Regions from separate parts of the Streptomyces sp. NPDC058274 genome, predicted to be linked through region 2. Evidence: predicted binding sites of a transcription regulator. Region 2 holds the regulator's gene; the other holds the start of a gene.
What was found. The regulator HspR, encoded in region 2, represses chaperone genes until heat shock. The targets are predictions, from matches to a motif close to TTGAGNNNNNNNNNCTCAA.
Positions count from the first base shown of each region.

Region 1: lon (endopeptidase La) is a predicted target of HspR. The motif match lies at 2,248-2,266, and genes of this name have one in related genera.

Region 1 is NZ_JBHVXW010000010.1:95,792-111,594, reverse strand. Features, by position in the region: gene lon (endopeptidase La) at 1-2,225, opposite strand, end outside; gene ACFVYF_RS21205 (spermidine synthase) at 2,423-3,100, shown strand; gene ACFVYF_RS21200 (response regulator transcription factor) at 3,214-3,951, shown strand; gene ACFVYF_RS21195 (ATP-binding protein) at 3,989-5,089, shown strand; gene ACFVYF_RS21190 (multifunctional oxoglutarate decarboxylase/oxoglutarate dehydrogenase thiamine pyrophosphate-binding subunit/dihydrolipoyllysine-residue succinyltransferase subunit) at 5,370-9,191, shown strand; gene ACFVYF_RS21185 (DUF6104 family protein) at 9,459-9,644, shown strand; gene ACFVYF_RS21180 (hypothetical protein) at 9,714-10,544, opposite strand; gene ACFVYF_RS21175 (DUF4097 domain-containing protein) at 10,703-11,608, shown strand; gene ACFVYF_RS21170 (helix-turn-helix transcriptional regulator) at 11,610-12,713, shown strand; gene ACFVYF_RS21165 (Clp protease N-terminal domain-containing protein) at 13,362-13,925, opposite strand; gene ACFVYF_RS21160 (helix-turn-helix domain-containing protein) at 13,925-14,134, opposite strand; gene ACFVYF_RS21155 (zinc-binding dehydrogenase) at 14,361-15,326, opposite strand; gene ACFVYF_RS21150 (NADP-dependent malic enzyme) at 15,704-15,803, opposite strand, start outside.
Region 2 is NZ_JBHVXW010000002.1:553,679-569,481, reverse strand. Features, by position in the region: gene clpB (ATP-dependent chaperone ClpB) at 1-1,038, opposite strand, end outside; gene ACFVYF_RS07015 (pyridoxamine 5'-phosphate oxidase family protein) at 1,166-1,579, shown strand; gene ACFVYF_RS07010 (hypothetical protein) at 1,786-2,121, opposite strand; gene ACFVYF_RS07005 (hypothetical protein) at 2,118-2,243, opposite strand; gene ACFVYF_RS07000 (helix-turn-helix transcriptional regulator) at 2,605-3,474, shown strand; gene ACFVYF_RS06995 (helix-turn-helix transcriptional regulator) at 3,499-4,497, shown strand; gene ACFVYF_RS06990 (LuxR C-terminal-related transcriptional regulator) at 4,442-5,503, opposite strand; gene ACFVYF_RS06985 (circularly permuted type 2 ATP-grasp protein) at 5,799-7,343, shown strand; gene ACFVYF_RS06980 (alpha-E domain-containing protein) at 7,340-8,272, shown strand; gene ACFVYF_RS06975 (transglutaminase domain-containing protein) at 8,317-9,159, shown strand; gene ACFVYF_RS06970 (sugar ABC transporter substrate-binding protein) at 9,236-10,345, opposite strand; gene ACFVYF_RS06965 (hypothetical protein) at 10,683-11,204, shown strand; gene ACFVYF_RS06960 (MerR family DNA-binding transcriptional regulator) at 11,201-11,401, shown strand; gene ACFVYF_RS06955 (hypothetical protein) at 11,664-11,918, shown strand; gene ACFVYF_RS06950 (heat shock protein transcriptional repressor HspR) at 11,992-12,444, opposite strand; gene dnaJ (molecular chaperone DnaJ) at 12,452-13,633, opposite strand; gene grpE (nucleotide exchange factor GrpE) at 13,670-14,335, opposite strand; gene dnaK (molecular chaperone DnaK) at 14,332-15,803, opposite strand, start outside.

The DNA.
Region 1 (15,803 bases), on a different contig from region 2:
AGCTTCTGCTTCACACCGCCGATGGGCAGGACCCGGCCGGTCAGGGAGACCTCCCCGGTCATCGCCACGTCCGTACGGACCTGGCGGCCGCTGAGCAGCGACGCCAGTGCCGTCGTCATCGTGACACCCGCGCTCGGCCCGTCCTTCGGGACCGCGCCCGCCGGGAAGTGGATGTGCACACCCCGGTCCTTCAGGTCACCGACCGGCAGCTCCAGTTCGGCGCCGCGCGAGCGCAGGAAGGAGAGCGCGATCTGTGCCGACTCCTTCATCACGTCACCCAGCTGACCGGTCAGGGTCAGACCCGCCGCGCCCGTCTCCGGGTCGGCCAGCGACGCCTCGACGAAGAGGACGTCACCACCCGCGCCGGTGACCGCGAGCCCGGTGGCGACACCGGGCACCGCCGTACGGCGCTCCGCCGGGTCCTGGGCGGACTCGGGCACGTGGTGCGGCCGTCCGACGAGCCCGCGCAGGTCGGCGTCGGTCACCGTGAACGGCAGCTTCCGCTCGCCCAGTTCGTGCTCGGCCGCGACCTTGCGCAGCAGCCGCGCGACGGCCCGCTCCAGGTTTCGTACGCCGGCTTCCCGGGTGTACTCGCCCGCGAGCTTGCGCAGTGCGCTCTCGTCCAGCGTGACCTCGTCCTTCTCCAGACCGGCCCGCTCCAGCTGGCGCGGGAGCAGGTGGTCACGGGCGATGACGACCTTCTCGTCCTCGGTGTAGCCGTCGAGGCGGACCAGCTCCATACGGTCGAGCAGGGCCTCCGGGATGGCTTCCAGGACGTTCGCCGTCGCGAGGAACACGACGTCGGAGAGGTCGAGTTCGACCTCCAGGTAGTGGTCGCGGAAGGTGTGGTTCTGCGCCGGGTCGAGGACTTCGAGCAGCGCCGCGGCCGGGTCGCCCCGGAAGTCGGAGCCGACCTTGTCGATCTCGTCCAGCAGGACCACCGGGTTCATCGACCCGGCCTCCTTGATGGCCCGGACGATCCGGCCGGGCAGCGCGCCGACGTACGTACGCCGGTGGCCGCGGATCTCGGCCTCGTCCCGCACGCCGCCGAGGGCGACGCGGACGAACTTGCGGCCCATGGCGTGCGCGACGGACTCGCCGAGCGAGGTCTTGCCGACGCCGGGCGGGCCGACGAGTGCGAGCACGGCGCCCCCGCGTCGTCCGCCGACGACACCCAGGCCCCGGTCGGAACGCCGCTTGCGCACCGCCAGGTATTCGGTGATCCGCTCCTTCACGTCCGCCAGGCCGGAGTGCTCGGCGTCCAGCACCCGCTGGGCGCCCCTGATGTCGTACTCGTCCTCCGTGCGCTCGTTCCACGGGAGTTCGAGCACGGTGTCGAGCCAGGTGCGGATCCAGGAACCCTCGGGCGACTGGTCGCTCGCGCGCTCCAGCTTCTCGACCTCCTTGAGAGCGGCCTCGCGGACCTTCTCGGGGAGATCGGCGGCTTCGACGCGCGTCCGGTAGTCGTCGGACTCCTCGCCGTCCGCGGAATCGCCGTTCAGCTCGCGCAGTTCCTTGCGTACGGCTTCGAGCTGCCGGCGCAGCAGGAACTCGCGCTGCTGCTTGTCCACGCCTTCCTGTACGTCCTTGGCAATGGACTCGGCGACATCCTGCTCGGCGAGGTGCTCACGCAGCTGCTCGGTGGCGAGCTTCAGCCGGGCGACCGGGTCGGCCGTCTCCAGCAGGGCAACCTTCTGCTCGGTGGTCAGGAAGGGTGAGTAACCGGAATTGTCAGCAAGGGCGGAAACATCGTCAATGGCCTGTACGCGGTCCACGACCTGCCAGGCGCCGCGCTTGCGCAGCCAGCTGGTGGCCAGGGCCTTGTACTCCTTGACCAGGTCGGTGACCTGGCCGGGCAGGGGGTCGGGCACGGTCTCCTCGACCCGGGTGCCCTCCACCCACAGTGCGGCACCGGGACCGGTGGTCCCCGCGCCGATCTTCACGCGCCCACGGCCGCGGATCAGCGCGCCCGGGTCGCCGTCGGCCAGCCGGCCGACCTGCTCGACGGTGCCGAGCACACCGGTGCCCGGGTATGTCCCGTCGATGCGTGGCACCAGCAGCACCTTCGGCTTGCCGGGCTCCGAGCGGGCGGCGGCCTGGGCAGCCTCCACCGCGGCACGGACGTCGGCGTCGTTCAGGTCCAGCGGAACCACCATCCCGGGCAGCACGACCTCGTCGTCGAGCGGCAGCACGGGCAGGGTGAGCGGTGTGGACGTCGAAGCCATGATCTCCCCTTCGGCAGTCAAGTTGAGCTATGTCGACTCAATGCCCGGGGCCCCTTGATTGTTCCCGGGGGACTGTTCGCTGTGAGCGATCACCGCCGCCGACCTTCGTGACCGGGCCGTTTCGCGGGAGCGGCACCGGGCCGGGGACCCCGGACAATCCCGCCGGCCGCTGCGGCGGAACTGCCAGGATGGGCGCCATGACTGCCTCGTACGACATCCCCGTGGTCATCGATCGCCGGGAAGGCCCCTACGGCGAGGTCGTGCTGCGGCGCCACGGCGCGCTGCTGCAGATCATCGCCAACGGGTGCTTCCTGATGGACACCTCCGACGGCCGCTCGGAGCGGCTGCTGATCGACGCGGCGCGCGACGCCCTGGGCGGACGGGTGCGGCCGAGCGTGCTGATCGGCGGCCTCGGCGTCGGCTTCTCCCTCGCGCACGCGGCCGCCGACGACCGCTGGGGACGCATCACGGTCGTGGAACGGGAGCCGGCGATCATCGGCTGGCACCGCGAAGGACCACTGTCCGCACTCTCCGCCCCCGCACTCACCGACCCCCGGACGGAGATCGTCGAGGCGGATCTGGTCGCCTACGTCAATGAGACTTCCGCCACGTACGACGCGCTCTGCCTGGACATCGACAACGGACCCGGCTGGACGGTCACGGAGGGCAACGAAGGCCTCTATTCACCGGCCGGACTGACCGGCTGCGCAAGGCTGTTGACCCCCGGCGGAGTGCTCGCGGTGTGGTCTGCGCAGCCCTCTCCGGAATTTGAAGGAACCTTGCGGAATGCCGGTTTCCAACGGGTGCGTACCGAAGAGATCCCGGTTGCCCGGGGCGTTCCGGACGTCGTGCATCTCGCAGTCAGGGCTGGATAGCCGATCAATGGTGCCTGCCCGTACTCTGCTTGCCTGACGCGGATCATTCAAGCGTCAAGCGCAGTCATGGGATCACCCCACGGATTCCGGAAAGCACACCTCAGGGGCGGGCGATGGAGCAGACACACACCTCCCAGAACGGCGCGGCGGCGACTCCCGGCGCTCAGCGACGGGTCCTGGTCGTCGAGGACGACCAGACGATCGTCGACGCCATCGCGGCCCGCCTGCGCGCCGAGGGATTCCTGGTGCAAACAGCGGGCGACGGTCCGGCCGCCGTCGACACCGCCGAGGCCTGGCAGCCCGACCTGCTGATCCTCGACATCATGCTGCCCGGCTTCGACGGCCTGGAGGTCTGCCGCCGCGTGCAGGCCCAGCGTCCGGTGCCGGTGCTGATGCTCACCGCGCGCGACGACGAGACCGACATGCTGGTCGGACTCGGCGTCGGCGCCGACGACTACATGACGAAGCCGTTCTCCATGCGGGAGCTGGCCGCCCGGGTGCACGTCCTGCTGCGCCGGGTGGAGCGTGCCGTGGTGGCCGCCTCGACGCCGCGCAGCGGCATCCTGCGGCTCGGCGAGCTGGAGATCGACCACGCGCAGCGCCGGGTGCGGGTCCGCTCCGAGGACGTGCATCTGACGCCCACCGAGTTCGACCTGCTGGTCTGCCTGGCGAACACCCCGCGTGCGGTGCTCTCGCGCGAGCAGCTCCTGGCCGAGGTCTGGGACTGGGCGGACGCGTCCGGCACCCGGACCGTGGACAGCCACATCAAGGCGCTGCGCCGGAAGATCGGCGCCGAGCGGATCCGTACCGTCCACGGTGTCGGCTACGCGCTGGAGACCCCGACCCCCTGAGCCGGGGTTGTGGGGACCTGTTGAGGGGGCTGCTGTGATGAGCGGGTTCGGGGAGCGCAAGAACGCGGGTCCCTGGGGTGGTCTGCGCCCCTTCTCGATCAAGACGAAGCTCGGCACGCTGGTCGTCGTCGCGGTCTTCATCACCACGGGTCTGCTGATGATCGCGGTGCGCACCGAGACCGAGGTGCGCTTCATCACGGTCTTCTCGATGATCGCCACACTGCTGATAACGCAGTTCGTGGCGCATTCGCTCACCGCGCCCCTGGACGAGATGAACACCGTCGCCCGGTCCATCTCGCACGGCGACTACACGCGCCGCGTCAGCGAGGGCCGCCGGGACGAACTCGGCGACCTGGCCCAGACGATCAACCTGATGGCGGACGAGCTGGAGGCCCAGGACCGCCAGCGCAAGGAGCTCGTGGCGAACGTCTCGCACGAGCTGCGCACCCCCATCGCCGGCCTCCGCGCGGTCCTGGAGAACGTCGTCGACGGCGTGTCCGCGGCCGACCCGGAGACGATGCGTACGGCCCTGAAGCAGACGGAGCGCCTGGGACGGCTCGTCGAGACGCTCCTGGACCTGTCCCGGCTCGACAACGGCGTCGTACCGCTGAAACGGCGCCGCTTCGAGGTCTGGCCCTATCTGTCCGGCGTCCTGAAGGAGGCCAACATGGTCTCCTCCGCGCGCGCGGGCATCGCCTCGGGCTCCGGGAGCCACACGCGTACGGACGTCCATCTGCACCTCGACGTGTCCCCGCCCGAGCTGACCGCGCACGCGGACCCGGAGCGGATCCACCAGGTCGTCGCCAACCTCATCGACAACGCGGTCAAGCACAGCCCGCCGCACGGCCGCGTGACGGTGAAGGCGCGCCGGGGTCCGTCCCCGGAGTCGCTGGACCTGGAGGTGCTGGACGAGGGTCCGGGCATTCCGAAGTCGGAGTGGCACCGCGTCTTCGAGCGGTTCAACCGCGGCGGTGTCCCCGCGCCGCACGGACCGGGCAGCGACGGCGGTACGGGTCTGGGGCTCGCCATCGCCCGCTGGGCGGTCGATCTGCACGGCGGCCGGATCGGAGTGGCCGAATCCCAGCGGGGCTGCCGGATCCAGGTCACCCTTCCGGGCCTGCCTTCACTGCCGAGTTGACGTAGGGTTCGAAGCGGAGCCACAAGATCCATGAACGTCCGCACTGACGGACACGTGTGATCAGGGAGAGGCCCGCGCCTGCAGGGCCGTGGGGTCAGGTCGACGTACCCGTTCCGCATCGGAACCCCGCTTGTTTCCCGCCATTTCAACCCCCGAAACACGCTTTCCGATGTGACTTACGCGACGATGACCGGCCCGGTCTGACTTCCCCGGCCTGGGAGGCGTAGCCTTTATTCCCGCTGTCCATCACCTTGTGAAGCGGAAGAGGGCGGTTGCCGCCGTGTCGCCACAGTCCCCCAGTAACTCGAGCATCTCGACCGATGACCAAGCCGGGAAGAACCCCGCCGCTGCGTTCGGTCCCAATGAGTGGCTCGTCGACGAGATCTATCAGCAGTACCTCCAGGACCCGAATTCGGTAGACCGAGCCTGGTGGGACTTCTTCGCCGACTACAAGCCGGGCGGCGCGGCCGCCCCGGCTCCGTCGGGTACTGCGGCCGCGGGGGCCGCAGGTACCGCCACAGCGGCTCCTGCCGCGCCCGCAGCACCGGCCCAGGCCGCACCGGCGGCGCCCGCCGCTCCGGCTCAGGCCGCTCCGGCCCCCGCCGCACCCGTCGCACCCGCGGCGCCGAAGCCCGCGGCTGCCGCACCGGCTCCGGCCAAGGCCGCCCCGGCTCCCGCGAAGGCCGCTCCGGCCGCCGCGAAGCCGAAGGCCGCGCCCGCGACCGAGGCCGCCGAGGGCCCCGAGTACGTGACACTGCGCGGACCGGCCGGTGCCGTCGCGAAGAACATGAACGCCTCGCTGGAGCTGCCCACGGCCACGTCCGTGCGCGCCGTCCCGGTGAAGCTGCTCTTCGACAACCGCATCGTCATCAACAACCACCTGAAGCGCGCCCGGGGCGGGAAGATCTCCTTCACCCACCTCATCGGCTACGCGATGGTGCAGGCCATCAAGGCCATGCCGTCGATGAACTGGCACTACGCGGAGAAGGACGGGAAGCCCACCCTCGTCAAGCCGCCGCACGTCAACTTCGGCCTCGCCATCGACCTGGTGAAGCCCAACGGAGACCGCCAGCTCGTCGTCGCCGGCATCAAGAAGGCCGAGACGCTGAACTTCTTCGAGTTCTGGCAGGCCTACGAGGACATCGTCCGCCGGGCCCGTGACGGCAAGCTGACGATGGACGACTTCACCGGTGTCACGGTCTCGCTGACCAACCCCGGCGGCCTCGGCACCGTCCACTCGGTCCCGCGTCTGATGCCCGGCCAGTCGGTCATCATGGGCGTCGGCTCGATGGACTACCCGGCGGAGTTCCAGGGCACCTCCCAGGACACCCTGAACAAGCTCGGCATCTCGAAGGTCATGACGCTCACGTCGACCTACGACCACCGGGTCATCCAGGGCGCCGCGTCCGGCGAGTTCCTGCGGATCGTCGCGAACCTCCTGCTCGGCGAGAACGGCTTCTTCGACGAGATCTTCGAGGCGCTGCGCATCCCCTACGAGCCGGTCCGCTGGCTCAAGGACATCGACGCCTCGCACGACGACGACGTCACGAAGGCCGCCCGCGTCTTCGAGCTGATCCACTCCTACCGGGTCCGCGGCCACGTCATGGCCGACACCGACCCGCTGGAGTACCGCCAGCGCAAGCACCCCGACCTGGACATCACCGAGCACGGTCTGACGCTCTGGGACCTGGAGCGCGAGTTCGCCGTCGGCGGCTTCGCCGGCAAGTCCCTGATGAAGCTGCGCGACATCCTCGGTGTGCTGCGCGACTCGTACTGCCGCACCACCGGCGTCGAGTTCATGCACATCCAGGACCCCAAGCAGCGCAAGTGGATCCAGGACCGCATCGAGCGCTCGCACACCAAGCCGGAGCGCGAGGAGCAGCTGCGCATCCTGCGCCGGCTGAACGCGGCAGAGGCTTTCGAGACCTTCCTGCAGACGAAGTACGTCGGCCAGAAGCGCTTCTCCCTCGAGGGCGGCGAGTCCGTCATCCCGCTGCTGGACGCCGTCCTCGACAGCGCCGCCGAGTCGCGCCTCGACGAGGTCGTCATCGGCATGGCCCACCGCGGCCGGCTGAACGTCCTCGCCAACATCGTCGGCAAGTCGTACGCGCAGATCTTCCGCGAGTTCGAGGGCAACCTCGACCCGAAGTCGATGCACGGCTCCGGTGACGTCAAGTACCACCTGGGCGCCGAGGGCACCTTCACCGGTCTCGACGGCGAGCAGATCAAGGTCTCGCTGGCCGCCAACCCCTCGCACCTGGAGGCGGTCGACCCGATCCTCGAGGGCATCGCCCGCGCCAAGCAGGACATCATCAACAAGGGCGGCACGGACTTCACGGTCCTGCCGGTCGCCCTGCACGGTGACGCGGCCTTCGCCGGCCAGGGCGTCGTGGCCGAGACGCTCAACATGTCCCAGCTGCGCGGCTACCGCACCGGTGGCACGGTCCACGTCGTCATCAACAACCAGGTCGGCTTCACCGCCGCCCCGGAGTCCTCGCGCTCCTCGATGTACGCCACCGACGTGGCCCGCATGATCGAGGCGCCGATCTTCCACGTGAACGGCGACGACCCCGAGGCCGTCGTCCGCGTCGCTCGCCTGGCCTTCGAGTTCCGCCAGGCGTTCAACAAGGACGTCGTCATCGACCTCATCTGCTACCGCCGCCGCGGTCACAACGAGTCGGACAACCCGGCGTTCACGCAGCCCCTGATGTACGACCTGATCGACAAGAAGCGCTCGGTGCGCAAGCTCTACACCGAGTCCCTCATCGGTCGCGGCGACATCACCCTGGAAGAGGCCGAGCAGGCTCTGCAGGACTACCAGGGCCAGCTGGAGAAGGTCTTCACGGAGGTCCGTGAGGCGACGTCGCAGCCGGGCGAGGCGCCCGTCTCCGACCCGCAGGCCCAGTTCCCGGTCGCCGTGAACACCGCGGTCTCCGCGGAGGTCGTCAAGCGCATCGCCGAGTCCCAGGTCAACATCCCCGACCGGGTCACCGTCCACCCGCGTCTGCTGCCCCAGCTGCAGCGCCGCGCGGCGATGGTCGAGGACGGCACGATCGACTGGGGCATGGGCGAGACGCTCGCGATCGGCTCGCTGCTGCTCGAGGGCACCCCGGTCCGGCTGTCGGGCCAGGACTCCCGCCGCGGCACGTTCGGCCAGCGCCACGCGGTCCTCATCGACCGTGAGACGGGCGAGGACTTCACGCCGCTGCTGTACCTCTCCGAGGACCAGGCGCGCTACAACTGCTACGACTCGCTGCTCTCCGAGTACGCGGCGATGGGCTTCGAGTACGGCTACTCGCTGGCCCGTCCCGAGTCGCTGGTCATGTGGGAGGCGCAGTTCGGCGACTTCGTCAACGGCGCTCAGACGGTCGTCGACGAGTTCATCTCGTCGGCCGAGCAGAAGTGGGGCCAGACGTCCGGCGTCACCCTGCTCCTCCCGCACGGCTACGAGGGCCAGGGTCCCGACCACTCGTCGGCCCGCCCGGAGCGCTTCCTCCAGCTGTGCGCGCAGAACAACATGACGGTCGCCATGCCGACCCTGCCGTCGAACTACTTCCACCTCCTGCGGTGGCAGGTGCACAACCCGCACCACAAGCCGCTGGTGGTCTTCACGCCGAAGTCGATGCTGCGCCTCAAGGCGGCGGCCTCGAAGGCGGAGGAGTTCACGACGGGTCAGTTCCGTCCGGTCATCGGCGACGCGTCCGCCGACCCGGCCGCGGTCCGCAAGGTCGTCTTCTGCGCCGGCAAGGTCTACTACGACCTGGAGGCCGAGCGCACCAAGCGCGGCGTCACGGACACGGCCATCATCCGCATCGAGCGCCTGTACCCCCTCCCGGGTGCGGAGCTCCAGGCGGAGATCGCCAAGTACCCGAACGCCGAGAAGTACCTGTGGGCCCAGGAGGAGCCGGCGAACCAGGGCGCGTGGCCCTTCATCGCCCTCAACCTGATCGACCACCTGGACCTGGCGGTCGGCGCGGACGTCCCGCACGGCGAGCGCCTGCGCCGCATCTCCCGCCCGCACGGGTCCTCCCCGGCGGTCGGCTCGGCGAAGCGCCACCAGGCCGAGCAGGAGCAGCTGGTACGCGAGGTGTTCGAGGCGTGAGCCTCTGAGCACCGCTGAGAGGCGCGAGCCTCTCGGCCCAGCCCGATGGATCAAGGGGCCGGCCCCATCGCCTTGTCGAGGCGGTGGGGCCGGTTCTGTTGTCCGGTACGGGATCCGGGCCGGCACGGGATCCCGGCCGGTACGGGATCCCGGCCGGTACAGGGTCGTCCGGTACGGGGTCCGGGTGGGTGCGGCGCCGGGCACCGGGCCGCATAACCTGGAGGGGTACGACCCGTGGCCGGCAGGCCCAGCCCCAGGAGAGCATCCGTGTACTTCACCGACCGTGGCATCGAGGAACTGGCGAAGCGGCGCGGCGAGGAAGAGGTCACCTTCGAGTGGCTTGCCGAGCAGCTGCGTACGTTCGTCGATCTCAATCCGGACTTCGAGGTGCCCGTCGAGCGGCTCGCGACCTGGCTGGCGCGGCTGGACGACGACGAGGACGAGGACGAGTAGGGCTTCGAGCAGGGCTTCGCCTCCGGTGAGGTCACGCGCGCGTGAGCCGGCCCCCAAGGTGGGCGGGTGTCAGTCGAAGGCGCGTACCCGGTCGTACGCGAATCCCAGGGCACCGTGGGTCAGGAGCAACGCCCCCGCCGCGATCCAGCCCATGCTGCGGCGGCGTACTCCGTAGAGCGTGACGGGCAGGCCCGTGGCCAGCTGGGCCGTGGTCAGTGCACGGGCTCTCGGGCCGCGGGTCCAGGGGCCGAGACTGCCGTTTTGGACTACGTCGAGCTGCGCGCGGGCGGCTTCGCGCCGGCCGGACCAGGAGACCGGGCGGGTGCCGGGCAGCTCCCGGGCTGCCTGCAGGAGTCGGTCGGCGGGGGTGCCCGGGGCGAGACCGGCGGGGAGGGCCATCCCCGCGCGCGTGAGGACGGCGAGCAGTCCGCGCAGCCGGGCCCGGGCGTCGGCCGCGGAGTCGGGTTGCGTCAGCTGCTCCAGGTCCTGCATGTCCAGCACGGGATCGAGGCCGAGGCGGGCGGCGAAGGTGCGCATCGCCTCGTCCTCGCCGACCGGTGTGCCGTTCGCGAGCCATTCGTAGCCGACGGTGCGGCGGAATCCGGAGGCGAGGGTGCAGCCGCTGCGGTCGGCGTCCCACCACAGGGCCAGTACGGGCCAGGGGGCGCCGACGGCGAGGGCGGCGGCCCAGCCGGTCAGGACGCGGTCGACCGGTTCCTCGCCGTTCAGCCACGGTCTGCCCTCGGGGACGAGCACGCTCCAGTCGTCGCCCGCGCCGGTGAGCAGCATCCCTTCGCGCAGCAGCTGGGCGGCGGCGCCGACGGCCTCGGGCTGCGCCCGGCACAGCAGCAGCGCGCCGGCGGCGGCCGAGGCGGAGGGTTCGTCGCGGAGGGTCGGCATGGTCATACGTTAGGTCGGCTTCGTCGCCACATGCCCCTTTTATTCACGCACTTGCCACCGGATCGAGTGTCTTGACTTTCCGTATCCGCGATATATCGTGTTCATTGGAAGACGCGATATGGCGCGTCGTGTTCCGTCCGGCCGAGGAGGTCTGCCCCATGCCCGAGTGGTCCGTCGCAGAAGCGAGGAAGCTGACCTTCGACGCCCCCGTGACGGCACTCCACGTGCGCATCGTCAACGGAACGGTGAACGTGGTGGGCACCGACGAGAGTTCCGCCCGCCTGGAAGTGTCCGAGCTGGAGGGGCCGCCGCTGATGGTGTCCCAGAAGGGCGGCACGCTGACCGTCGCCTATGAGGACCTGCCCTGGAAGGGCTTCCTCAAGTGGCTCGACCGCAAGGGCTGGCGCCGCAGCGCGGTGGTCTCGCTGGCCGTCCCGGCGAGCACCCGGGTCGAGGTCGGCGTGGTCGGCGCGGCGGCCGTGGTCTCCGGCACGGACGAGCGGGTCGAGGTGAAGGGGGTCACCGGTGACACGACGCTCGTCGGCGTCTCGGGACCCGTCCGCGTGGACACGGTGTCCGGGAATCTCGAGGCCCAGGCCGTCACCGGCGACCTCCGCTTCAACTCCGTCTCCGGCGATCTGACCGTCGTCGAGGGCTCGGGCTCCTCCGTGCGGGCCGAATCGGTGAGCGGCTCGATGATCGTGGACCTGGACGCCACGGGCACCCCCACCGACGTCCAGCTGTCGAACGTCTCGGGTGAGATCGCCATCCGCCTGCCCCACCCGGCGGACGCGGAGGTGGAGGCGAACACCGCGTCCGGCACGGTCTCCAGCGCTTTCGAGGATCTCCGGGTCGGCGGGCAGTGGGGCGCCAAGAAGATCACCGGCAGGCTCGGCGCGGGCAACGGAAAGCTGAGGGCCATGACCGTCTCCGGCTCCATCGCCCTGCTGCGACGGCCTCCCGCGGAGGAGGATGCGCCGGCCGGCGGCCCGGTCGGGTCCTCGGCCCGTGGACCCGCCGATGGCCCGGCCGGTGCCGCCCCGACCGACAAGAAGGTGCTCTGAGATGCCCCCCGTCTTCGCCCATGGCCGCCTGCGGCTCTATCTGCTGAAGCTGCTCGACGAGGCGCCACGCCACGGGTACGAGGTGATCCGGCTCCTGGAGGAGCGTTTCCAGGGGCTGTACGCACCCTCGGCCGGCACCGTCTACCCGCGGCTGGCCAAGCTGGAGACCGAGGGACTGGTCACGCACACCACCGAGGGCGGCCGCAAGGTGTACGCGATCACCGACGCGGGCCGTGCCGAACTGGCCGACCGCAGCGGTGAGCTGGCCGACCTGGAGCTGGAGATCCGCGAGTCGGTCGCCGAGCTGGCCGCCGAGATCCGCGCCGATGTACGGGGCGCGGCGGGCGACTTGCGGCGCGAGATGCGGGCGGCCGCCGTGGAGGCCCAGCGGGGCCCCACGGGCGGCACCGGGTCCCCGACCCACGACGGCCCGGCGGGCGGAGCCGGCACCTTCGGCGAGGAGTCCTGGCGGATCGCGAAGGAGGAGATGCGGCGCGCCAAGCAGGAGTGGAAGGAGCAGGCCCGGCGCGCGAAGGACGAGAGCCGGCGAGCCCGGGACGAGGCCCAGCGGGCCCGGCGCCAGGCCAAGGAAGCGCAGGAGAAGGCGCGCGTCCAGGCTCAGGAGGAGATGCAGCGCATGGCCAAGCGGGTCCAGGAGCAGGTCCAGGACCACTTCGTGCGCGGCGACTGGCCGACGGGCGTGCGCGAGGGACTGAGCGAACTCGCCAAGGAATTCGGCGAGTTCGGTAAGGACTTCGGAAAGGACTTCAGCAAGGGACTCGGCAAGGACTTCGGCTTCGGCCGCACGGGGACGACCACCGAGCCGACAGCGGAGCACGAGTACGGGGCCGGGGCCGGGGCGGAGCCCGAGTACACGGTCACCCGCGAGGACTTCCCCGCGGCGTACGAGCCGTCCTGGGCCCACGAGGACTCGACCGGCGACCCCAGCCGCGATCTCGACCGCCTCCTGGACCGTTTCCGCGACGACATCCGCGACGCGGCCCGCGACCACGGGGTGACCGAGGACCAGCTCCGCGAGACCCGCCGCCACTTGTCGACGGCCGCGGCACACATCGGGGCGGCCCTGCGCACCCCGAAGCCGTGACAGCCACTTGACGGGTGGGCGCGCCCTGGGGAGCGCCGTTGCCCTTCACCGGGGACGGTTGGCCTCCCGGGCAGGGTTGGCCCTTCCAGGCGCCGTTGGCCCTCCCGGGGACGGTTGGCCTTCCCAGGCACCGTTGGCCCTCCCGGGGACGGTTGGCCTTCCCAGGCACCGTTGGCCCTCCCAGGCACGGTTGGCCTTTCCGGGCACGGTTGGCCCTCCCAGCTCCGTTGGCCCTCCCGGGGACGGTTGGCCTTCCCAGGCACCGTTGGCCCTCCCGGGCACGGTTGGCCTTCCCAGGCACCGTTGGCCCTCCCAGGCACGGTTGGCCTTTCCGGGCACGGTTGGCCCTCCCAGCTCCGTTGGCCCTCCCGGGCACGGTTGGCCCTTCCAGGCGCCGTTGACCCTCCCGGGCACGGTTGGCCTACCCAGGCGCCGTTGACCCTCCCGAGCACGGTTGGCCCTTCCAGGCACCGTTGACCTACCTAGGCGCCGTCGCCCCTCCCGCCGTCGCCGCGGGCGGCCGTGGAGGGGCGAGCCCTTCGGGTGACGGGGCCTCAAGACCCCGTCGGTCGCGAGTCGACCGCGCCCCGCCGGCGCCCCCATCGCGCCACCGCCGCGCCCCGCCACACCCCCACCCCCGCCCCGGCTTCACCCCGCCTTCGCCGCACCCCCGCCCCACAGCACCCGCCGCACGCCGTCGTACGTCACCCCGTGATCGGCGAGCACCTCGGCGGGGACGCCGGGGCGGGCCGTGAGGGCGAGCAGAAGGTGCTCGTCGCCGATGTGCCGGTCGTGGTGGGCGATGGCGATCCGGAGGGCCTCGGCGAGGAGATCCTTGGCCCCCTGGGAGAACGGGCGACGCCCGGACCACCGGCCGCCGTCCTTGCTGCCGCCCGCCAACGCGCCGGCCCCATGGGCCTCTTCGACCCGGGAGATGATCTCGGTGAGGTCGATGCCGAGCCCGGACAGGGCGTCCGCGTCGGCTCGGGAGAGCCCTCCGCGGCGACGCGCCTCGGCCAGCGCCCCGGCGACGGAGTCGCGACAGTCGGCCGGCCCGAGCGAGGCCAGGGCGAAGGAAGCGCGGCTCCCCTCCCGGTCGAGAAGGGCGAGGAGCATGTGCGCCTCCTCGACCCGGGTCTCCCCCGACCGCTCTCGGTGCTCGACCGCGCCCATGACCACGGCGCGGGCATCCTTGGTGAAGCGCTCGAACATCACTGCCTCCCGTACTTCTTGTGCACGGCCTGTCTGCTGACACCGAGTTCCGCGGCGATCTCCTGCCACGACCACCCCTGATGGCGCGCACTGCGCACCTGCACGGCTTCCAGCTGCTCCAGCAACCTCCGCAGCGCGGAGACCGCCCGCAGCCCGATCCGCGGATCGCGGTCACCCGCCCGCTCGGCGAGATCCGTAGCTTCGGTCATGACGTCAACCTACGTTGACACCAAGATCATGTCAACCATAGTTGACATGCCGGGGTGGGGACACGCGAACGGCGGGCCCGGTGAACCGAACCCGCCGCGCACGAAGAAGCAGACCGCCGGAGAACAGGCAGCCGGAGAAGCAGACCGCCGAGGAAGCGAACAGCCAGACAGGCAGACAACCGCCAGCCCGTCGTCAGCCCGTCGTCAGCCCGTCGTCAGCCCGTCGTCAGCCCGTCGTCAGCACGATCTTTCCGAACTGGTCACCCGACTCGATCCGTTCGAAGCCCTCCCGGGCGCGGTCGAGCGGAAGCACCTCGTCGATGACAGGTCGTACGCCGGTCGCGGCACAGAAGGACAGCAGGTCCTCCAGCTCGTCCTTGGTGCCCATCGTGGAGCCGACGACCTTGAGCTCGAGGAAGAAGATCCGCGTCAGTTCGGCGTGCGAGGGGCGGTCGCCGCTGGTGGCGCCGGAGATGACCAGAGTGCCGCCGGGACGCAGGGACTTGACCGAGTGTGACCAAGTGGCCGCGCCCACGGTCTCGATGACGGCGTCCACACGCTGCGGCAGCCGCGCGCCGGACTCCAGGGCTTCCACGGCGCCGAGTTCGACGGCCCGCTTGCGCTTGGCCTCGTCACGGCTGGTGGCGAAGACCCGCAGACCGGCGGCCTTGCCCAGCACGATCGCGGCGGTCGCGACACCGCCGCCGGCGCCCTGCACGAGGACGGAGTCGCCGGGGCGTACACCCGCGTTGGTGAAGAGCATGCGGTACGCCGTGAGCCAGGCCGTCGGCAGGCACGCGGCCTCTTCGAAGGAGAGCTCCCTGGGCTTGGGCAGGACGTTCCACGTCGGTACGGAGACCTGCTCGGCGAAGGTGCCCTGGTAGCGCTCGGTGAGGATGGAGCGGGGCTCGTCCGGGCCGACGCCGTGGCCGGTCTGGCCGATGACCGAGTGCAGGACGACTTCGTTGCCCGCCTCGTCGACGCCGGCGGCGTCGCAGCCGAGGATCATCGGGAGTTTGTCCTCGGCGAGGCCGACGCCGCGCAGGGACCACAGGTCGTGGTGGTTGAGGGAGGCGGCCCGGACGTTCACGGTCGTCCAGCCGGGCCTCTGTCCGGGGGCCGGGCGCTCCCCCAACTCCAGACCGTTGAGCGGCTGGTCACGGTCGATTCGGGCGGCATAGGCAGCGAACATGACCTTGACGATAGGCTCCGCCCCTCCCCGACGGAACCACGTCCCCGTGTGACACGCGTCCCGTACCTGGCGCTCCGCCCCCAGACCCCCCGTATCGCGCTTCGCGCTCGTCCTCAAGCGCCGGACGGGCTGAAATCTTCCCCCGCCCGGAACGAAAGAGCTCACCGCCCGCAGGCAAAGAGTCGCGGGGGCACGATCCAGCCCCTCCGGCGCTTGAGGAGCGGGGTCTGGGGCGGAGCCCCAGGTACGGGACGGGCAGGGGCGGAGGGGGCGAAAACCACCCGCCCGGACGACCCCCCGGGTAAAAACTCGGCGGACCCCCGAAGCAAAAAATGGCCCCGCCGGAGAATCCCGGCGGGGCCATTGGAGCCAAGGGCTCAGCGACGAGCCACACCCTCCGCCCGCGCGGCCGCGGCCACCGCCGCGGTCACCGCCGGAGCGACCCGCTCGTCGAACGGCGAGGGGATCACATAGTCC
Region 2 (15,803 bases):
CTCGACGGAGGGCTCGGCGACCAGCACCTGCTGGAAGCGGCGCTCCAGGGCGGGGTCCTTCTCGATCCGCTCGCGGTACTCGTCGAGGGTGGTGGCACCCACCATGCGCAGCTCACCGCGCGCGAGCATCGGCTTCAGCATGTTGCCGGCGTCCATGGCGGAGTCGCCGCCGGCGCCCGCGCCGACGACCGTGTGCAGCTCGTCGATGAACGTGATGATCTGCCCGTCGGAGTCCTTGATCTCGGCGAGGACGGTCTTCAGCCGCTCCTCGAACTCGCCGCGGTACTTCGCGCCGGCGACCATCGCACCGAGGTCGAGCGCGACCAGCCGCTTGTTCTTCAGGGACTCGGGCACATCGCCCTTGACGATCCGCTGGGCGAGGCCTTCGACGACGGCGGTCTTGCCGACTCCGGGCTCACCGATGAGGACGGGGTTGTTCTTGGTGCGGCGGCTGAGCACCTGCACGACCCGGCGGATCTCCTGGTCCCGGCCGATGACGGGATCGAGCTTGCCCTCCCGGGCGGCGTCGGTGAAATCCGTACCGAACTTTTCGAGCGCCTTGTACTGGCCCTCGGGATCCGGGGTCGTCACCCGGCGCCCTCCCCTGGTCTTCTGGAACGCCTCAAGAAGCTTCTTCGCACTGGCGCCCTGCGAGGAGAGTACGTCCCCGGCCTGACCGCCCTTCGCGGCGATGCCCATGAGCAGGTGCTCGGTGGAGAGGTACTCGTCGCCGAGCTCCTTCGCGCGCTCGGTGGCGTCGGCGATGACGGCGAGCAGCTCGCGGCTGGGCTGCGGGGGCGCCACGGTGGATCCGGTCACGCTGGGCAGCGCGGCCAGTACCCGCTCCGTGCCCGCGCGTACGGCCGCCTGGTCGGCGTCGACCGCGGCCAGCAGGTCGGTGATGTTCTCGTTCTCCTGGCCCGCCAGCAGCGCGAGCAGCAGGTGGGCGGGGGTGAGGTCCGGGTGGCCCTCGGACACGGCCCTGCTGCTTGCCGCGTTGATCGCGTCCCGGCTCCTGTTGGTCAGCTCGGCGTCCACGTTCGCTGTCTCCTCCTTGCGTCAGCCGTCGTCAGTCTGACTCGGTCAACCTGCACAAAGTTGAGTCTATTCCACTCAAGGCGCTGAGCGGGAGGCCCGCGGGGGCAGAAGCGGTTAAGTTCCCGCCATGGCCGCATACCCCGTGGATCCGCGCGATCCCGACGCCGCGTATCTCAGCTTCTGGCGTGAACACCACCTGTGCACCCTGAGCACCCTCCGCCCCGACGGCAGCCCGCACGTGGTGCCCGTCGGGGTGACCTACGCACCGGAGGAGGGTCTGGCTCGGGTGATCGCCAACAAGGCGAGCGCGAAGGTGGCCCACATCCAGGCCGCGGGGTCCGCCGGCGCCCGGGTCGCGGTCTGTCAGGTCGACCGGCGCCGCTGGGCGACCCTGGAGGGCCTCGCGGCGGTCGTCACGGACCCGGAGCGGGTCGCGGAGGCGGAGCGGCGGTACGCGGAGCGGTACGGGCGCGTGCCCTCGCCCAGTCCCGCGCGCGTGGTGATCGAGATCGAACTGACCTCGGCGATGGGGCGAGGGTGATTTCCGGCCTTCGTGACAGCGGCTGACGTCCGGGGCACGAGCAGCGATCGATTCCGGCCCCGTTTCCCGGGACGACCGGCCACCATGACATCGGTCGATATCTGGATCTTTCGCCCATAACGACAGCGGCGTCACCGTGTTCAGGTCACGGTGACGCCGCTGCGGGGGGAAGTACCTGCGCGATCTACAACGACGGGGGAATCGCGTCAGGCACTGCGGGGGGTGGCTGAGATGGTCCGTACATCCGGGGCTTCCGGCTCGACCAGCTGATGGTCACGCTGGTCAAGGTTCACAAAGATCATTCCGTACCTTATGGCGCACCGAACCGGCTGCGGCGCCCCCCGAGGCCGTCGCAGACACCGGTACGCCCGTACGTCCTCGTCGTCGTCCCGGGTGACGACCACCGGCTCTCCGAACACCGTCACCATCAACGAGTCACCGCTGTGGGGGATGGCGGTGGCCAGGTCGATGAAGTGCCAGCCGGAGCGGTAGGCGGTGGCCATTTCGCGGCGGAAGGAGCGGTCGTCGGGTGGAGTGGTCATGCCTCCACGCCCCTGGGGGCGCCGATGCTCCAGGACAGGTCGCCCTGCACTTGCCAGGACGTGTCCGTCCGGCCACTGCTCCAGGAGAGATCGCCGGGCACGGCGCCGGGCGTGCTGGACACTTGTGCATGGGCAGGCTCACTGCTCCAGGAAAGGTCCAGAGCACTTGCGGCACTGAAAACCACCCCTGCGGAGAAGGCGACAGCGAGCACCGAGCGAACCATTCTCTTGCACATAGTCGGCTTCGTCCTCACTTCCTTGGATACTCTCCCCCGCCGTCCACCAAGACGATGGCTCATTCAGTCAGGCAAACACCACAGGGTCGATGCATCATGTTCCTGCACGTTCAGGACCCTGGGGGGTGGAGCTTTGCCTACAAACAACTCACATCGGACACATCCTCATGCCGAGACTGAACTGTGTGACGAGGGAAAGCGTCTGTACGCCAGCGCTCTGCGCTCCGGCCGCATCGCCCGCAAGGAGGTGGAACCAGCCCCTTGCCTGATGGAATTCGCCCTGCTGCACCCCGATCCGGACGACGCACACTGGCTGCGACCGGTCCCCCCTGCGGCGGCACTGGCACAGCGCCTGCATCCCCTGGAACGGGAGATTCAGGACCGTAGGAGCCTGGCGGTGCAGTTGACCGACTCCTTCGAGCCATTCATGGTCATCACCGCACAGGATCCGGCGACCACGCATGCGATCACCGTGCTCGAAGGGATCAACCGGATCAATTCGGCGATCGAGCTCGCGATGGCCGAATGCCGCTCGGAGATCCTCACCGTCCAGCCGGGCGGCGGCCGCAGCGAGCACTCCCTCACCGAGGCCCTGGAGCGGGGCCAGGCGGTCATCGCCCGCGGCATCACCATGCGCACGCTCTATCAGCACACCGCACGGCACAGCCAGGGAACACTCGCGTACGCCGAACTCATGACGAAGGGCAGCGTCGAGATACGTACGCTCGAAGAGCTCATCGAACGGCTCATGATCTTCGACCGCACCGTGGCCTTCATCCCCGCGCAGAGCGACACACAGGTCGCCCTGGAACTGCGCCACGCCGGTCTCGTCGAGTACCTGGCCAAGGTCTTCGAACAGCTCTGGGCCCGTGGTGTCCCGCTGCTCGAGGAGGCGCCCTACGCGCCGCCCACCGACGGCATCACCGGCGTTCAGCGCTCCATAGCCAAACTGCTCGTCGAGGGCCACGTCGACGAGGCCATCGCCCGCCGGCTCGGGATGAACGTCCGCACCTGCCGCGCCCACATCGCCAAACTCGCCGCCGCGCTCGGCAGCGGAAGCCGGGCCCAGCTCGGCTTTCTGATCGCCCAGTCGGGAATCCTGGACCAGGGCCACTGAAATGCGCGGGGAAGTGAGCCACACATGACCGCCCGGCACGGGCACCGCGCGGAGGAGCCGTGCGAGGCGGGCCTGGAGCTGTACGCCCGCGCACTGCGGGAGGGCCGCATCACGCAGCGGGAGGCCGACGCGCTCCCCTGCCTGGTCGATTCCGGCCTGCTCCAGCCGTCCGTGGAGGACATGAGCCGGCTGGAACCCGTGGCCCCCGCCGTCGCCCTGCACCGGCTGCTGCGCACCGCCGAGGACCGCATCGCGGACGAACGGCGGCGCGAGGAGCACCTGGCCTCGGTGTTCGAACCGCTCATGCGGCTCGACGGCAGGAGCACGGCGGCGGAGGAGACCCCGGCGATCGCCGTGCTCAGCGGCAAGGAACGGATCGGCCGGACCATCGGGGAGGCCGTGGCAGGGGCGAACACGGAGCTGCTCGCCATCCACCCGCGCACCTCGCACATCGGCACGGACCCCGAGATCCACCTGGAGGCCATGGGCCGCGACCAGGCCATGCTCGACCGCGGCGGCCGGATCCGCACCCTCTACCAGCACACCCTCCGCCACGCCCCCACGGTCCTTGCCCGCTACGAGCGGCTGGAGGGCGACGTGGAGGCCCGCACGCTCGACGAGGTCACCGACCGGATGATCGTCGTCGACCGGAGCGTGGCCTTCGTCCCGGCGAACAAGGACCACACCCTCGCGCTGGAGGTCCGCCACCCCGCCCTGGTCGACTTCTTCGTGGCCGCCTTCGAGCGCCTGTGGCGGCTTGCCACGCCCATGTACCCGGAAGCCGCCCAGCAGCCCGTCCTGGACGGCGTCACGGCCCGCCAGCGGGCCATTGCCGCCCTCCTCGTGGAGGGCCACACCGACGCCGTGATCGCCGACCGCCTCGGCATGAACATCCGCACGGCCCGCGTCCACATAGCGAAGCTCGCCGCCACCCTCGGCAGCGACAGCCGGGCCCAGCTCGGCTACCTCATAGGCCAGTCGGGGATCTTGGAGCGGGAGCGGGAGCGGGAGCGGGAGCGGTGACCTGGCTCAGCTCGGTGGGGCCGGTCGAGCCGGGCGGGCCGTCGAGGCCGGCCTGAGCGATACGGACGCCCAGCTGCGTACGGCTGGCGGCACCGAGGGTCTCGGACAGCCGGGCGATATGGGCGCGGCAGGTGCGGACGCTGATGCCGAGGCGCTCGGCGACCACGGCGTCCTGGTGGCCCTCCGCGAGCAGGGCGGCGATCGACCGTTCCCGGTGCGTGATGCCCTCGATGCCGGTCGAGGGCAGCGGCGCGGCCAGCGGGATGCCCAGCCGCCAGAGCCGCTCGAAGACCGTGACCAGGTAGTCCACCAGGGCCGGGTGGCGCAGTTCCAGGGCGACCGTGCGGTCCTCGTTCGCCGGGATGAACGCCACCTTGCGGTCGAAGAGGATCAGCCGCTCCACGACCTCGTCGAGCGTGCGGGCCTCGGCCGCTTCCCCCATGAGTTCCATGTACGTGTGCAAGCCCTGGCCGTGCCGCGCCACGTGTGTGTACAGGTCGCGCATCCGGACTCCGCGCCGGCGCATCTCCAGGGCCCGGTGCAGGCCTTCGGAGAGTTCGTCCTCACGGCGGATGCCGCCGGGCTGCACCGTCAGGACCTCGGTCCGGCACGCCTCGGTGGCTCCGTCTATCGCGGCGTGGATGCGCGGCAGTCCGTCGAGGACACGGATCGCGGCGCCCTCCGCCGGGGCCTGGACGCGGCCGCCGAGACCCGCGTACCACTCGAAGGCGGACACGGCGGCGCCCATCCGCGACTGGCTCGCGCTGACCTCCTCGTACACGCCCCGCAGCAGTCGGGTCATGACCTCCTGCGGCGAGGTCGGCACCAGCCAGCCCATGTCGTCGGGGTCGGGGTGCAGCAGCGCCAGCTCCAGAAGGCACGGCACCGCTTCGGCGTCCGAGCGCGGCACGCGGCCGCGCCGCACGGCACGGGAATACACGCGGTCGCCGCCCTCGCACAGCCGGTCAGCACCGTGCGGATGCGTGTCCGTCCTGTGCCCCGCCATCTCCCACCCCTGGCTCCAAATTCCTGGCTCCAGCGTCTTGCGCGATGCAACGCCTCGGCGTCTTCCGCAGCGCAACTATGCGCGGCCCCGTCCGCCATCGCAACACGGCTCCCTCCCGCGAGTGCCCCCTATCGAGCGGATACGTCGGTAAATTTCCGCACCTCCGTACGGTCCCTTGCAACAAGATGACGGCCACAACGCCCCCGGTGCGCCGGTGAGATGCGCCGCCCGCCATGTGAGCCACCGGAAATCCCCGGTTGACCGGCGCGTCACGGAGCGCACTTAACGTCAGGCCATGGCGGACATATTCGACGCGTACGCGTTGGCCGAGGCGTGGGACGAGATGTTTGAGCGGCCGGGTGTGGTCAGGACCGCCTATGAGCCGGTGCTGGCCGCGCTGCAGCCCATCGAGCCGGCCGAACTGCGGTTCCGGGCCGACCAGATGGCCCGGGCCTTCACCGACCGGGGCGTGACCTACGCGTTCGCGGGCGAGGAGCGCCCCTGGCCGCTGGACCTGGTGCCCCGCATCCTCGACGCGCTGGAATGGGACCTCATCCAGCGCGGTGTGGCCCAGCGGGTGAAGGCACTGGAGGCCTATCTGGCGGACGCCTACGGGCCTTGCCGGGCCTTCGAGGACGGCGTCGTGCCCTGGCGGCTGCTGCTCAACTCCCCGCACTTCCACCGGGCCGCGCACGGGGTCGAGCCACCCGGCGGCGTACGCATCCATGTGGCCGGAATCGATCTGGTGCGGGACGAGCAGGGTGACTTCCGCGTCCTGGAGGACAACGTCCGCGTGCCGTCCGGTGTGTCGTACGTCATCGAGAACCGGCGCGCGATGACCAGGATCTTCCCCTCGCTCTTCGCCGAACAGCACGTGATGCCGGTGGACGGCTACGCGCAGCGGCTGCTGGCGGCGCTCAGAGCCGCGGCCCCGGGCGGGGTCACCGATCCGCGCGTCGTCGTCCTCACTCCCGGCCCCAGCAACGCCGCCTACTTCGAACACGCCCTGCTGGCACGGCTGATGGGCGTGCAGCTGGTCGAGGGCCACGACCTCGTCTGCCGTACCAACCGGGTGTGGATGCGGACCACCCGGGGCGAGATGCCCGTCCACGTCGTATACCGGCGCCTCGACGACGACTTCCTCGACCCGCTCCAGTTCCGGCCGGATTCGGTCATCGGCTGCCCGGGCATCCTGAGCGCCGCACAGGCGGGCAACGTGACCCTCGCGAACGCCGTCGGCAACGGCATCGCCGACGACAAGCTGCTCTACACCTACGTCCCCGACCTCATCCGGTACTACCTCGGCGAGGAGCCGGTGCTGCCGAACGTCGAGTCGTTCCGGCCGGACGAGCCGGGCCAGTTGGAGGCCGTGCTCGACCAGCTGGACCAGCTCGTCGTGAAGCCGGTGGACGGGGCCGGCGGTCAGGGGATCGTGATCGGGCCGCACGCCGACCGCGAGACGCTCGCGAGGGTCCGCGAGGAGGTCATCGCCGATCCGCGCGGCTGGATCGCGCAGCGCCCGGTCGCCCTGTCCACGTCCCCCACTCTCGCCGGTGAGCGCATGGCGCCGCGCCACATCGACCTGCGCCCCTTCGCCGTCCACGACGGCAGCGACGTGTGGGTGCTGCCCGGTGGCCTCACCCGGGTCGCGCTCCAGGAGGGCAACCTCATCGTCAACTCCAGCCAGGGCGGCGGTTCCAAGGACACCTGGGTGCTCGCGGAGGGGGCCGCGGAACGTCCGGTGCCCGACGAAAGCGGCCCGCTCACCGAGGTGGTACCCCGCCAGCACGGACCCGACGGCGACCACACCGTCGTACAGGAAGGGGCGCAGCAGCAGTGAACGACGTGATCCTCTCCCGGATAGCCGAGGCCCTGACCTGGACGGGCCGGTACGTGGAGCGCGCGGACGCCACCGGGCGCATCCTCGACGCCTATCTGCACCGGCTCCTGGAGGACCCCTGGCGCGACGAGGACGTGGCCTGCCGCTCCCTCTACGCGATCCTGGGCGTCGACGCGGGCGGGCAGCGCGTCGACATGCAGCAGGTGCTGGACCAACTGGCCTTCGACGGACGGTCGACGTGCTCGATCGAGGGCGCGCTGGGCGCGGCCCGGCTGAACGCCCGCAGTGCCCGTGAGGCCGTCTCCTCCGAGATGTGGGAGTGCCTCAACTCCACCTGGCACGCGCTCGCCGACCAGCGCCTGGCGGCCCGCCGCACCGGCCCGTACGGCTATCTGGAGCTCGTACGGCGCAGGGCGGCGCTCTTCTTCGGTCTCGCCGACTCGACGATGAGCCGCGACGACAGCTGGCGGTTCGTGGTGCTGGGCCGGAGCCTGGAGCGGGTGGACATGACCGTACGGCTGCTGTCCGTACGGGTGCTGGACGCGGCCCACGCCCCCGACTGGCCCACCCTGCTCAGCGCGAGCGGCGCGGACGAGGCGTACGCGCGGGTGTACGGCGGCTTCGGGGACACCCCCAGAGTGGCCGAATTCCTGCTCATGGACCGGGACTTCCCCCGCTCGGCGCTGCACGCGCTGACGACGGCGGAGGAGTGCCTGGCGGCGCTGGGGCGCCCGCGCCAGGACCCCGCGCGGCGCCCCATCGGCCGGCTGCGCACCCGTCTCGAATATCTGGACTCGCACGCCCTGGAGGAACAACTCCCGCAGCTGCTGCGGGACTTGCAGCACTCGTGCATGGCGTGCGCGGAGGCGGTGGCGGAGCAGTTCTTCCCCTACCAGGGGGCTGTCGAGTGGGCGCAGGAAGGAGCGTGAGCGACGTGAGTGACGCGAACAACCAGGGCCAGGTGCGTACACCGGTGACGCGCCGGCTGCGCATCCGGCACATCACCCGTGTCTCGTACGCACAGGCCGCGGTCTCCTCGCACAACGAGGTCCGGATGACTCCGCTGACGCTGCCCGGCCAGACGACCCTGGACGCCCGGGTCACCGTGAACCCGTCCACCCCCACCTGGTCGTACTGGGACTACTGGGGCACCCAGGTCACCGGCTTCGACCTGATGGACCCGCACGCCGACCTGACGATCACGGCGTCGAGCCTGGTGGAGACCTCGCCGCCGGAGCCGCTCGGGTCCGCCCCGGCCTGGGCGGAGGTGGCCGAGGCCGCCACGAACTCCCGGCTGGCGGAGTTCACGGCGGCGACCTCGCGCACCATCGTGCCGCCGGAGCTGGTGGCCCGGGCCCGCGCGGCGGCCGACGGTCTCGACCCGCACGAGACGGCGGTCGCCGTCTCCGCCCTGGTCGCCGACCGGGTGTCGTACATCCCGGGCGCCACGGGCGTGAACACCGGCGCCGCGGAAGCCTGGGAGCAGGGCGCGGGCGTCTGCCAGGACATCGCCCATGTCACCGCCGCGCTCCTGCGGGGCCTGGGCCTGCCCACCCGGTACGTCTCGGGCTATCTGCACCCCGAGCGCGACGCCGAGTTGCACCGTCCCGTCGCCGGCCAGAGCCATGCCTGGATCGAGTACTGGGCGGGCGACTGGGCCGGCTACGACCCCACCAACCGCACCCGCGCCGACGAGTCCCACGTGGTGGTGGGCCGCGGCCGCGACTACGACGACGTGACCCCGCACAAGGGGATCTACCGGGGGGTGGCCGGCGGGCCGCCCGAGGTGACGGTGGAGTTCACGCGGGTGGGGTGAGCCCCGGGCGGGGTGCGGCGAGCCCGGGCGGGCCGCTGCAGCGCGTCAGCCCGTCAGCCCGTCAGCACTTCGCCCCTCAGCCCTTCAGCCCGATGGCGTTGCAGTCCGACTTGAACTTGGACGTGCAGATCTGCTTGACCGTGTAGATGCCGTCCTGGACGACCGTGTTCTTGATGTTGTCCTGGGTCAGCGCGACCACGGGGACGAGCTGGGAGGGGACCTTCTTGGTGGTGGGGCTGTCGACCTTGTCGCGGGTGAGGGCGTCGAACTCGATCGAGCGGCCCTGCACCCGTGCCACGGCCATCTCGGCGGCGGCGTTGGCCTCCTGCGGGTACGACTTGTAGACGCTCATGTACTGGTCGCCGGAGACGATGCGCTGCACGGCGTCCAGCTCCGCGTCCTGACCGGTGACGGGCGGGAGCTTGCCCGCGCCGGTCTCCTTCAGCGCCTGGATGACGGCGCCCGCCATGCCGTCGTTGGCGGAGTAGACCCCGGCGATGTTGTCCAGGCCGATGGCCGTGATCGCCTTCTCCATGTTGGCCTTGGCGTTCTCCGGCTTCCAGTCCTTGGTGTCGTACGTCTTGGCGATGTTCACCTTGCCCTGGAGCTCCGCCATGGCGCCCGCCTTGAACTGGGCGGCGTTCGGGTCGGTGACCGAGCCGTTCATCATGACGACCTTGCTGGAGGCCGCGCGGGAGCCCAGTGCCTCCACGAGCGCCCTGCCCTGCACCTCGCCGACGAGCTCGTTGTCGAAGGAGATGTACGCGTCGATCGGGCCCTGCGCCAGGCGGTCGTACGCGATGACGGGGATACCGGCGTCCTTCGCCTTCTGGATGCCGCTCGCGATGTCCTTCGAGTCCACCGCGTCCACGAGCAGGACGTCGACCTTGTCGGCCACCATCTTGGCGAGCTGGCTGTTCTGCTTGTCCGCGTCCTGCTCCGCGTTCGCGTACTCGACCCGGCCCTTGTCGTGGGTGAGCTCGGCGACCTTCTTCTCGATGATCGGGTAGTCGAACTTCTCGTACCGGGAGTTCTCCTTCTCCGGAAGGAGGAGGCCCACCGTGATGTCGTCGCCCTTCTTGGGGGTGGCCGAGCTTCCGCCGCCCCCGATGCCGTCCACGACGCCGCAGGCGGTGAGTGAGGCAGCCGTGGCAAAAGCGCCCATGGCCATGGCGGTACGACGCATACGGATACGGGTGTTCACTTCACGTGCCTTCCGGACGAGGGCGCAGCATTGCGACCCAGGTGGCTGAAAGCCAACGCGGCGATCACCCCAGCGTCAAGGAGTAGTCGCTTAACGAGATGGCAACAGCATTCTGTGAGCGGGCGGTGAAGATGCCGTCCGCTGAGCCCACCACTCCGTTTCACCCTCTCCACCTCGGCAAATCCCCCGCCGCTCACGACTACGAGTGTGCCCGTCACGGCCAGTAGTCACTTGCATACGGCTCCGCATCGTGCGACTCTGTCCGCTCACCTCAGTTATCGAACACGTGTTCCCGTACGAAAGGAAGGGAGGGCGCCGGATGAGCGGCGTACGCGCGACGGGCGGTGCGGTGTGGATCGGCTCGCTCATCCGCCGCTTCCCCGACCTCGTCGACGAGCTGGCGCCCACGGCCGGCCCCGTGCCCCGGGAGGCCCGGGGCGCCCCCTCGGGCGGCCCCACACCTCCCTTACGCCTGCACGTCTCCGATGCCGTGCGCGACATCACCGACGGAGTCGTCGAGCTGGAGGAGGCCGTCCGCGAACGCCTCGGACTGCGGCCCGTGGGCCCCGCGTCGGTGCCGGTGCGGCTGCGCCGTATCGCCGGGCTGCTGGAACGCATCGCCGGCGATCCGGTGCTCGCGGCCCATGTCGAGGACGAGACCCGGCGGATGGCCGCGCGGTGCGCCCGCGCACTCGGTGACCCCGAGCAGATGGTGCGGCTGACGGGCCGCTGCCCGCGGTGCGACTCGGTGTCCCTGCGGGCGTTCCCCGAGCGCGCCGAGCTGCGCTGCGTGAATCCCGTGTGCGGCGCGGTCCTGGACGGCGAGGCGGACGGATCGTGACCTCTCCCCTGATCACCGCCGAGCTGGCCGCCGACGAGGTGGGCGTCACCCCCGCGACCATCCGCAAGTGGGTCCAGCGCGGCCATCTGCGGCCCGCCGGCACCGAGGGGCGGCGCCGGCTGTACCGCCTGGAGGATGTCTTCGCCGCGGAACGCGCGACGCACTACGCCCGCACCCGGCCCCACCCGCCCCCGTGACCCCTGACCCCCACTCACCCCCACGCCCGCCTCACCGGCCCGGCCACCACCCCGGGCAGCCCGGCCCTCCGGTCGCCCCGCCGCCCTCCGACCACCCCCCGGCCGCCCCGCCCTGCTCGAGCACGCCCACCCCGAATAACCAATTGGCATAAGCCAGTTGCACGTTCCGGAGCGTCGCGTCACACTGGAAGCAGCGGCAGAGCTGCGCCCGGATCGCGGGCGGCGGACCTGCCGCTTTGTGTTGCCCACCTAGGAGCACCTCATGGCCACACCCCTGACCGAGGGCGTCACCCTCGAACTGGAACGCCTCCGCAGCTCGGTGGACGTCGGCTTCGCCACCACCCGCGGCGATCTGGCTCTCCTCCTGCAGCGCGCCGACCAGACCGACAAGTGCCTCGGCGAACACGAAGACCGCATCGAAGCCCTGGAACGCACCCGCTGGCCCCTGACCTCGCTGGCCGCACTCACCTCCTGCGCCGCCCTGGCGATCACGCTCTGGCAGGCCCTGGCCCGCTGACGCCCGGCCGGACGCACGACGAAGGGGCCGGGAGGTTCGCCCTCCCGGCCCCTTCGTGCACGCCTGACAACGGTTACTCGGCCGACCGCTTGGGCCGCCACACCACCAGCGCACTCGTCTGCTGGACCTCCTGGTACGGCACCAGGTCCCGGCGGTACGAGGCGTGGACGGCCGCCTCGCGCTGCTGCATCGCGGCAGCGGCACCGTCGAGAGCCGACTCCAGCTCCATGACCCGGGACTGGAGCGCGGCGACCTGGTTCTCCAGCTCGATGATGCGCTTGATCCCGGCCAGGTTGATGCCCTCGTCCTGCGACAACTGCTGCACGGTGCGCAGCAGTTCGATGTCGCGGGCCGAGTAACGCCGGCCCCGGCCCGCGGTGCGGTCCGGGGAGACCAGCCCCAGCCGGTCGTACTGACGCAGGGTCTGCGGGTGCAGACCGGAGAGCTGGGCCGCCACCGAGATGACGTAGACCGGCGTCTCCTCGGTCAGTTCGTAGGGGTTGCGACGACGGCCGGGTACGTCCATGGCGTTCTCATGCTCCCTTCGCGGCCTGGAACAGCTCCGCCCGCGGATCCTCGTCCGCGGTCGCCTCGCGATACGCCTCCAGCGCGTCGCGAGCCTTGCCCGAAACGTCCTTGGGGACGGTGACCTCGACGGTGACCAGCAGGTCGCCGCGGGTGCCGTCCTGGCGGACCGCGCCCTTGCCGCGGGCGCGCATCGTACGGCCGTTGGGCGTGCCCGGCGGCAGCTTGAGAGTGACCGGCGGCCCGCCCAGCGTGGGCACGCGCACCTCGCCGCCGAGCGCCGCCTCCGCGAAGGTGACGGGGACCGTGACGGTGAGGTTGTCGCCCTTGCGGCCGAAGACGGGGTGGGCGCCCACGTGCACGACGACGTACAGATCGCCCGCGGGTCCGCCCCGCTCGCCCGGGGCTCCCTTGCCGCGCAGCCGGATCCGCTGGCCGTCGCTGACGCCGGCCGGGATGCGGACCTGCATCGTGCGCGACGACTTGGCGCGGCCGCTGCCCTTGCAGACCTCGCAGGGGTTCTCCGCGATCAGTCCGCGGCCCTTGCAGTCCGGGCAGGGGTCGGTCAGCGAGAAGCCGCCGCCCGAACCCCGCGCCACCTGTCCGGTGCCGACGCACGTCGGGCACACGCGCGGTGTGCCGTTCGCGTCGCCGGTGCCCGAGCAGGCCTTGCAGGGCGCCTGCGAGGACATGCGCAGCGGGACCGTCGCGCCGTCCACCGCTTCCGTGAAGCTCAGCGTGACCTCGGACTCGATGTCCTGGCCGCGCCGCGGCTGCGTACGGGAACCGGTGCCCGCGCCGCCGCGGTTGAACAGGCCCCCGAAGACGTCGCCGATGCCGCCGCCGAAGCCGCCCTGCGCCGTCCCGCCCTGGGCGCCGCCTCCGAAGAGGTCGCCCAGGTCGAAGTTGAACGAACCGCCACCGGCGCCGGGACCCGGGCGGAAGCCGCCGTTGCCGAAGAGGGCGCGTGCCTCGTCGTACTCCTTGCGCTTCTTGGGGTCACCGAGGATGTCGTTGGCCTCGGAGATCTCCTTGAAGCGGTCCTCGGCCTTCGCGTTGCCCTTGTTGGCGTCCGGGTGGAACTCGCGGGCGAGCTTGCGGTACGCCTTCTTGATCTCGGCTTCGGTGGCGTCCTTGGGGACGCCGAGGACCTTGTAGTAGTCCTTCTCGATGAAGTCCTTGGTGCTCATCCTCGACGTCCCTCCTTCCCTGCGTTCTCTGTGACGTCAGCCCTCGTCCGGGCCACCGCTCTCCTTGTCGTCGCCCGCCTCGGCGGAATCCGGGGAGTCCGCCTTGACCGCCTGCGCCCCGGGCTGGGGCTCGGCGACCGCCACCCGCGCTGGGCGGATGGTGCGCTCGCCGATGCGATACCCAGGCTGCAGAATCGCCACGCACGTCGTCTCCGTGACATCCGGCGCGTACGAGTGCATCAGGGCCTCGTGGATCGTCGGGTCGAAGGGCTCGCCCTCCTTGCCGAACTGCTGCAGGCCCATCTTCGCCGCGACGGTCTCCAGCGACTCGGCCACCGACTTGAAGCCGCCGACCAGTTCGCCGTGTTCGCGCGCGCGGCCGATGTCGTCGAGTACGGGCAGGAGCTCGGTCAGGAGGCTCGCCACGGCGAGCTCCTTGACCGCGATCCGGTCGCGCTCGACACGGCGGCGGTAGTTCTGGAACTCGGCCTGGAGCCGCTGGAGGTCCGCCGTGCGCTCACTGAGCGCCGTGCGTGCCTGGTCCAGCTGAGCCGTCAGGCCCACCAGTTGTGCTGCTGCGTCCCCGCCCGGGGCCGCCCCCTCCTCCGGAGAGGGGGTGGCGGCCTGCGGCTCGGCGTCGTCAGAGGTCGCGCCGGAGGGGACGTCAGGCTTCTCGTCGAAACCCGGGGTCTCCTCCGTCACGCGGCACCATCCTTGCGGTCCTCGTCGACGATCTCGGCGTCGACGACGTCGTCGTCAGCGGCCTTGGCACCGGCGTCGTCACCGGGCGCCTCGGCACCGGCAGCACCCTGCGCGGCGTTGGCGTCGGCGTACATCGCCTGGCCCAGCTTCTGCGAGACGGCCGCGACCTTCTCCGTCGCCGTACGGATCTCGGCGGTGTTCTCGCTCTCGCCGGTCGCGCCCTTGAGCGCGGCCTTCAGCTCCTCGACGGCGGCCTCGACCTCGGTCTTGACCTCGCCGGGGACCTTGTCCTCGTTGTCCTTGAGGAACTTCTCCGTCTGGTAGACGAGCTGCTCGCCCTGGTTGCGGGTCTCGGCGGCCTCGCGGCGCTTGTGGTCCTCGTCCGCGTACTGCTCGGCCTCCTGGCGCATCCGGTCGACCTCGTCCTTCGGCAGCGAGGAGCCACCGGTGACGGTCATCTTCTGCTCCTTGCCCGTGCCCAGGTCCTTCGCGGTCACGTGCATGATGCCGTTGGCGTCGATGTCGAAGGCGACCTCGATCTGCGGGACACCGCGCGGGGCCGGCGGCAGACCGGTCAGCTCGAACATCCCGAGCTTCTTGTTGTACGCCGCGATCTCGCGCTCGCCCTGGTAGACCTGGATCTGCACGGACGGCTGGTTGTCCTCGGCCGTCGTGAAGATCTCGGAACGCTTGGTCGGGATCGTGGTGTTGCGCTCGATGAGCTTCGTCATGATCCCTCCCTTGGTCTCGATGCCGAGGGACAGCGGGGTCACGTCCAGGAGCAGGACGTCCTTGACCTCACCCTTGAGGACACCGGCCTGCAGGGCGGCGCCGATGGCGACGACCTCGTCCGGGTTCACGCCCTTGTTGGCGTCCTGGCCGCCGGTCAGCTCCTTGACGAGCTCGGCGACGGCGGGCATACGCGTGGAGCCACCGACGAGAACGACGTGGTCGATCTCGGACAGCTGGATGCCGGCGTCCTTGATGACGTTGTGGAACGGCGTCTTGCAGCGCTCCAGCAGGTCGGCCGTCAGCTGCTGGAACTGGGCGCGCGTGAGCTTCTCGTCCAGGTGCAGCGGGCCCTCGGCGGACGCCGTGATGTAGGGCAGGTTGATCGAGGTCTCGGTGGACGAGGACAGCTCGATCTTGGCCTTCTCGGCGGCCTCACGGAGGCGCTGGAGCGCCATCTTGTCCTTGGAGAGGTCCACGCCGTGACCGGACTGGAACTGCTTGACCAGGTAGTCCATGACCCGCTGGTCCCAGTCGTCACCACCGAGGTGGTTGTCACCGTTGGTGGCCTTCACCTCGACGACGCCGTCGCCGATCTCGAGCAGCGAGACGTCGAAGGTGCCGCCACCGAGGTCGAAGACGAGGATGGTCTGGTCGTCCTTGTCGAGACCGTAGGCCAGGGCGGCGGCCGTCGGCTCGTTCACGATGCGCAGGACGTTCAGGCCCGCGATCTCGCCGG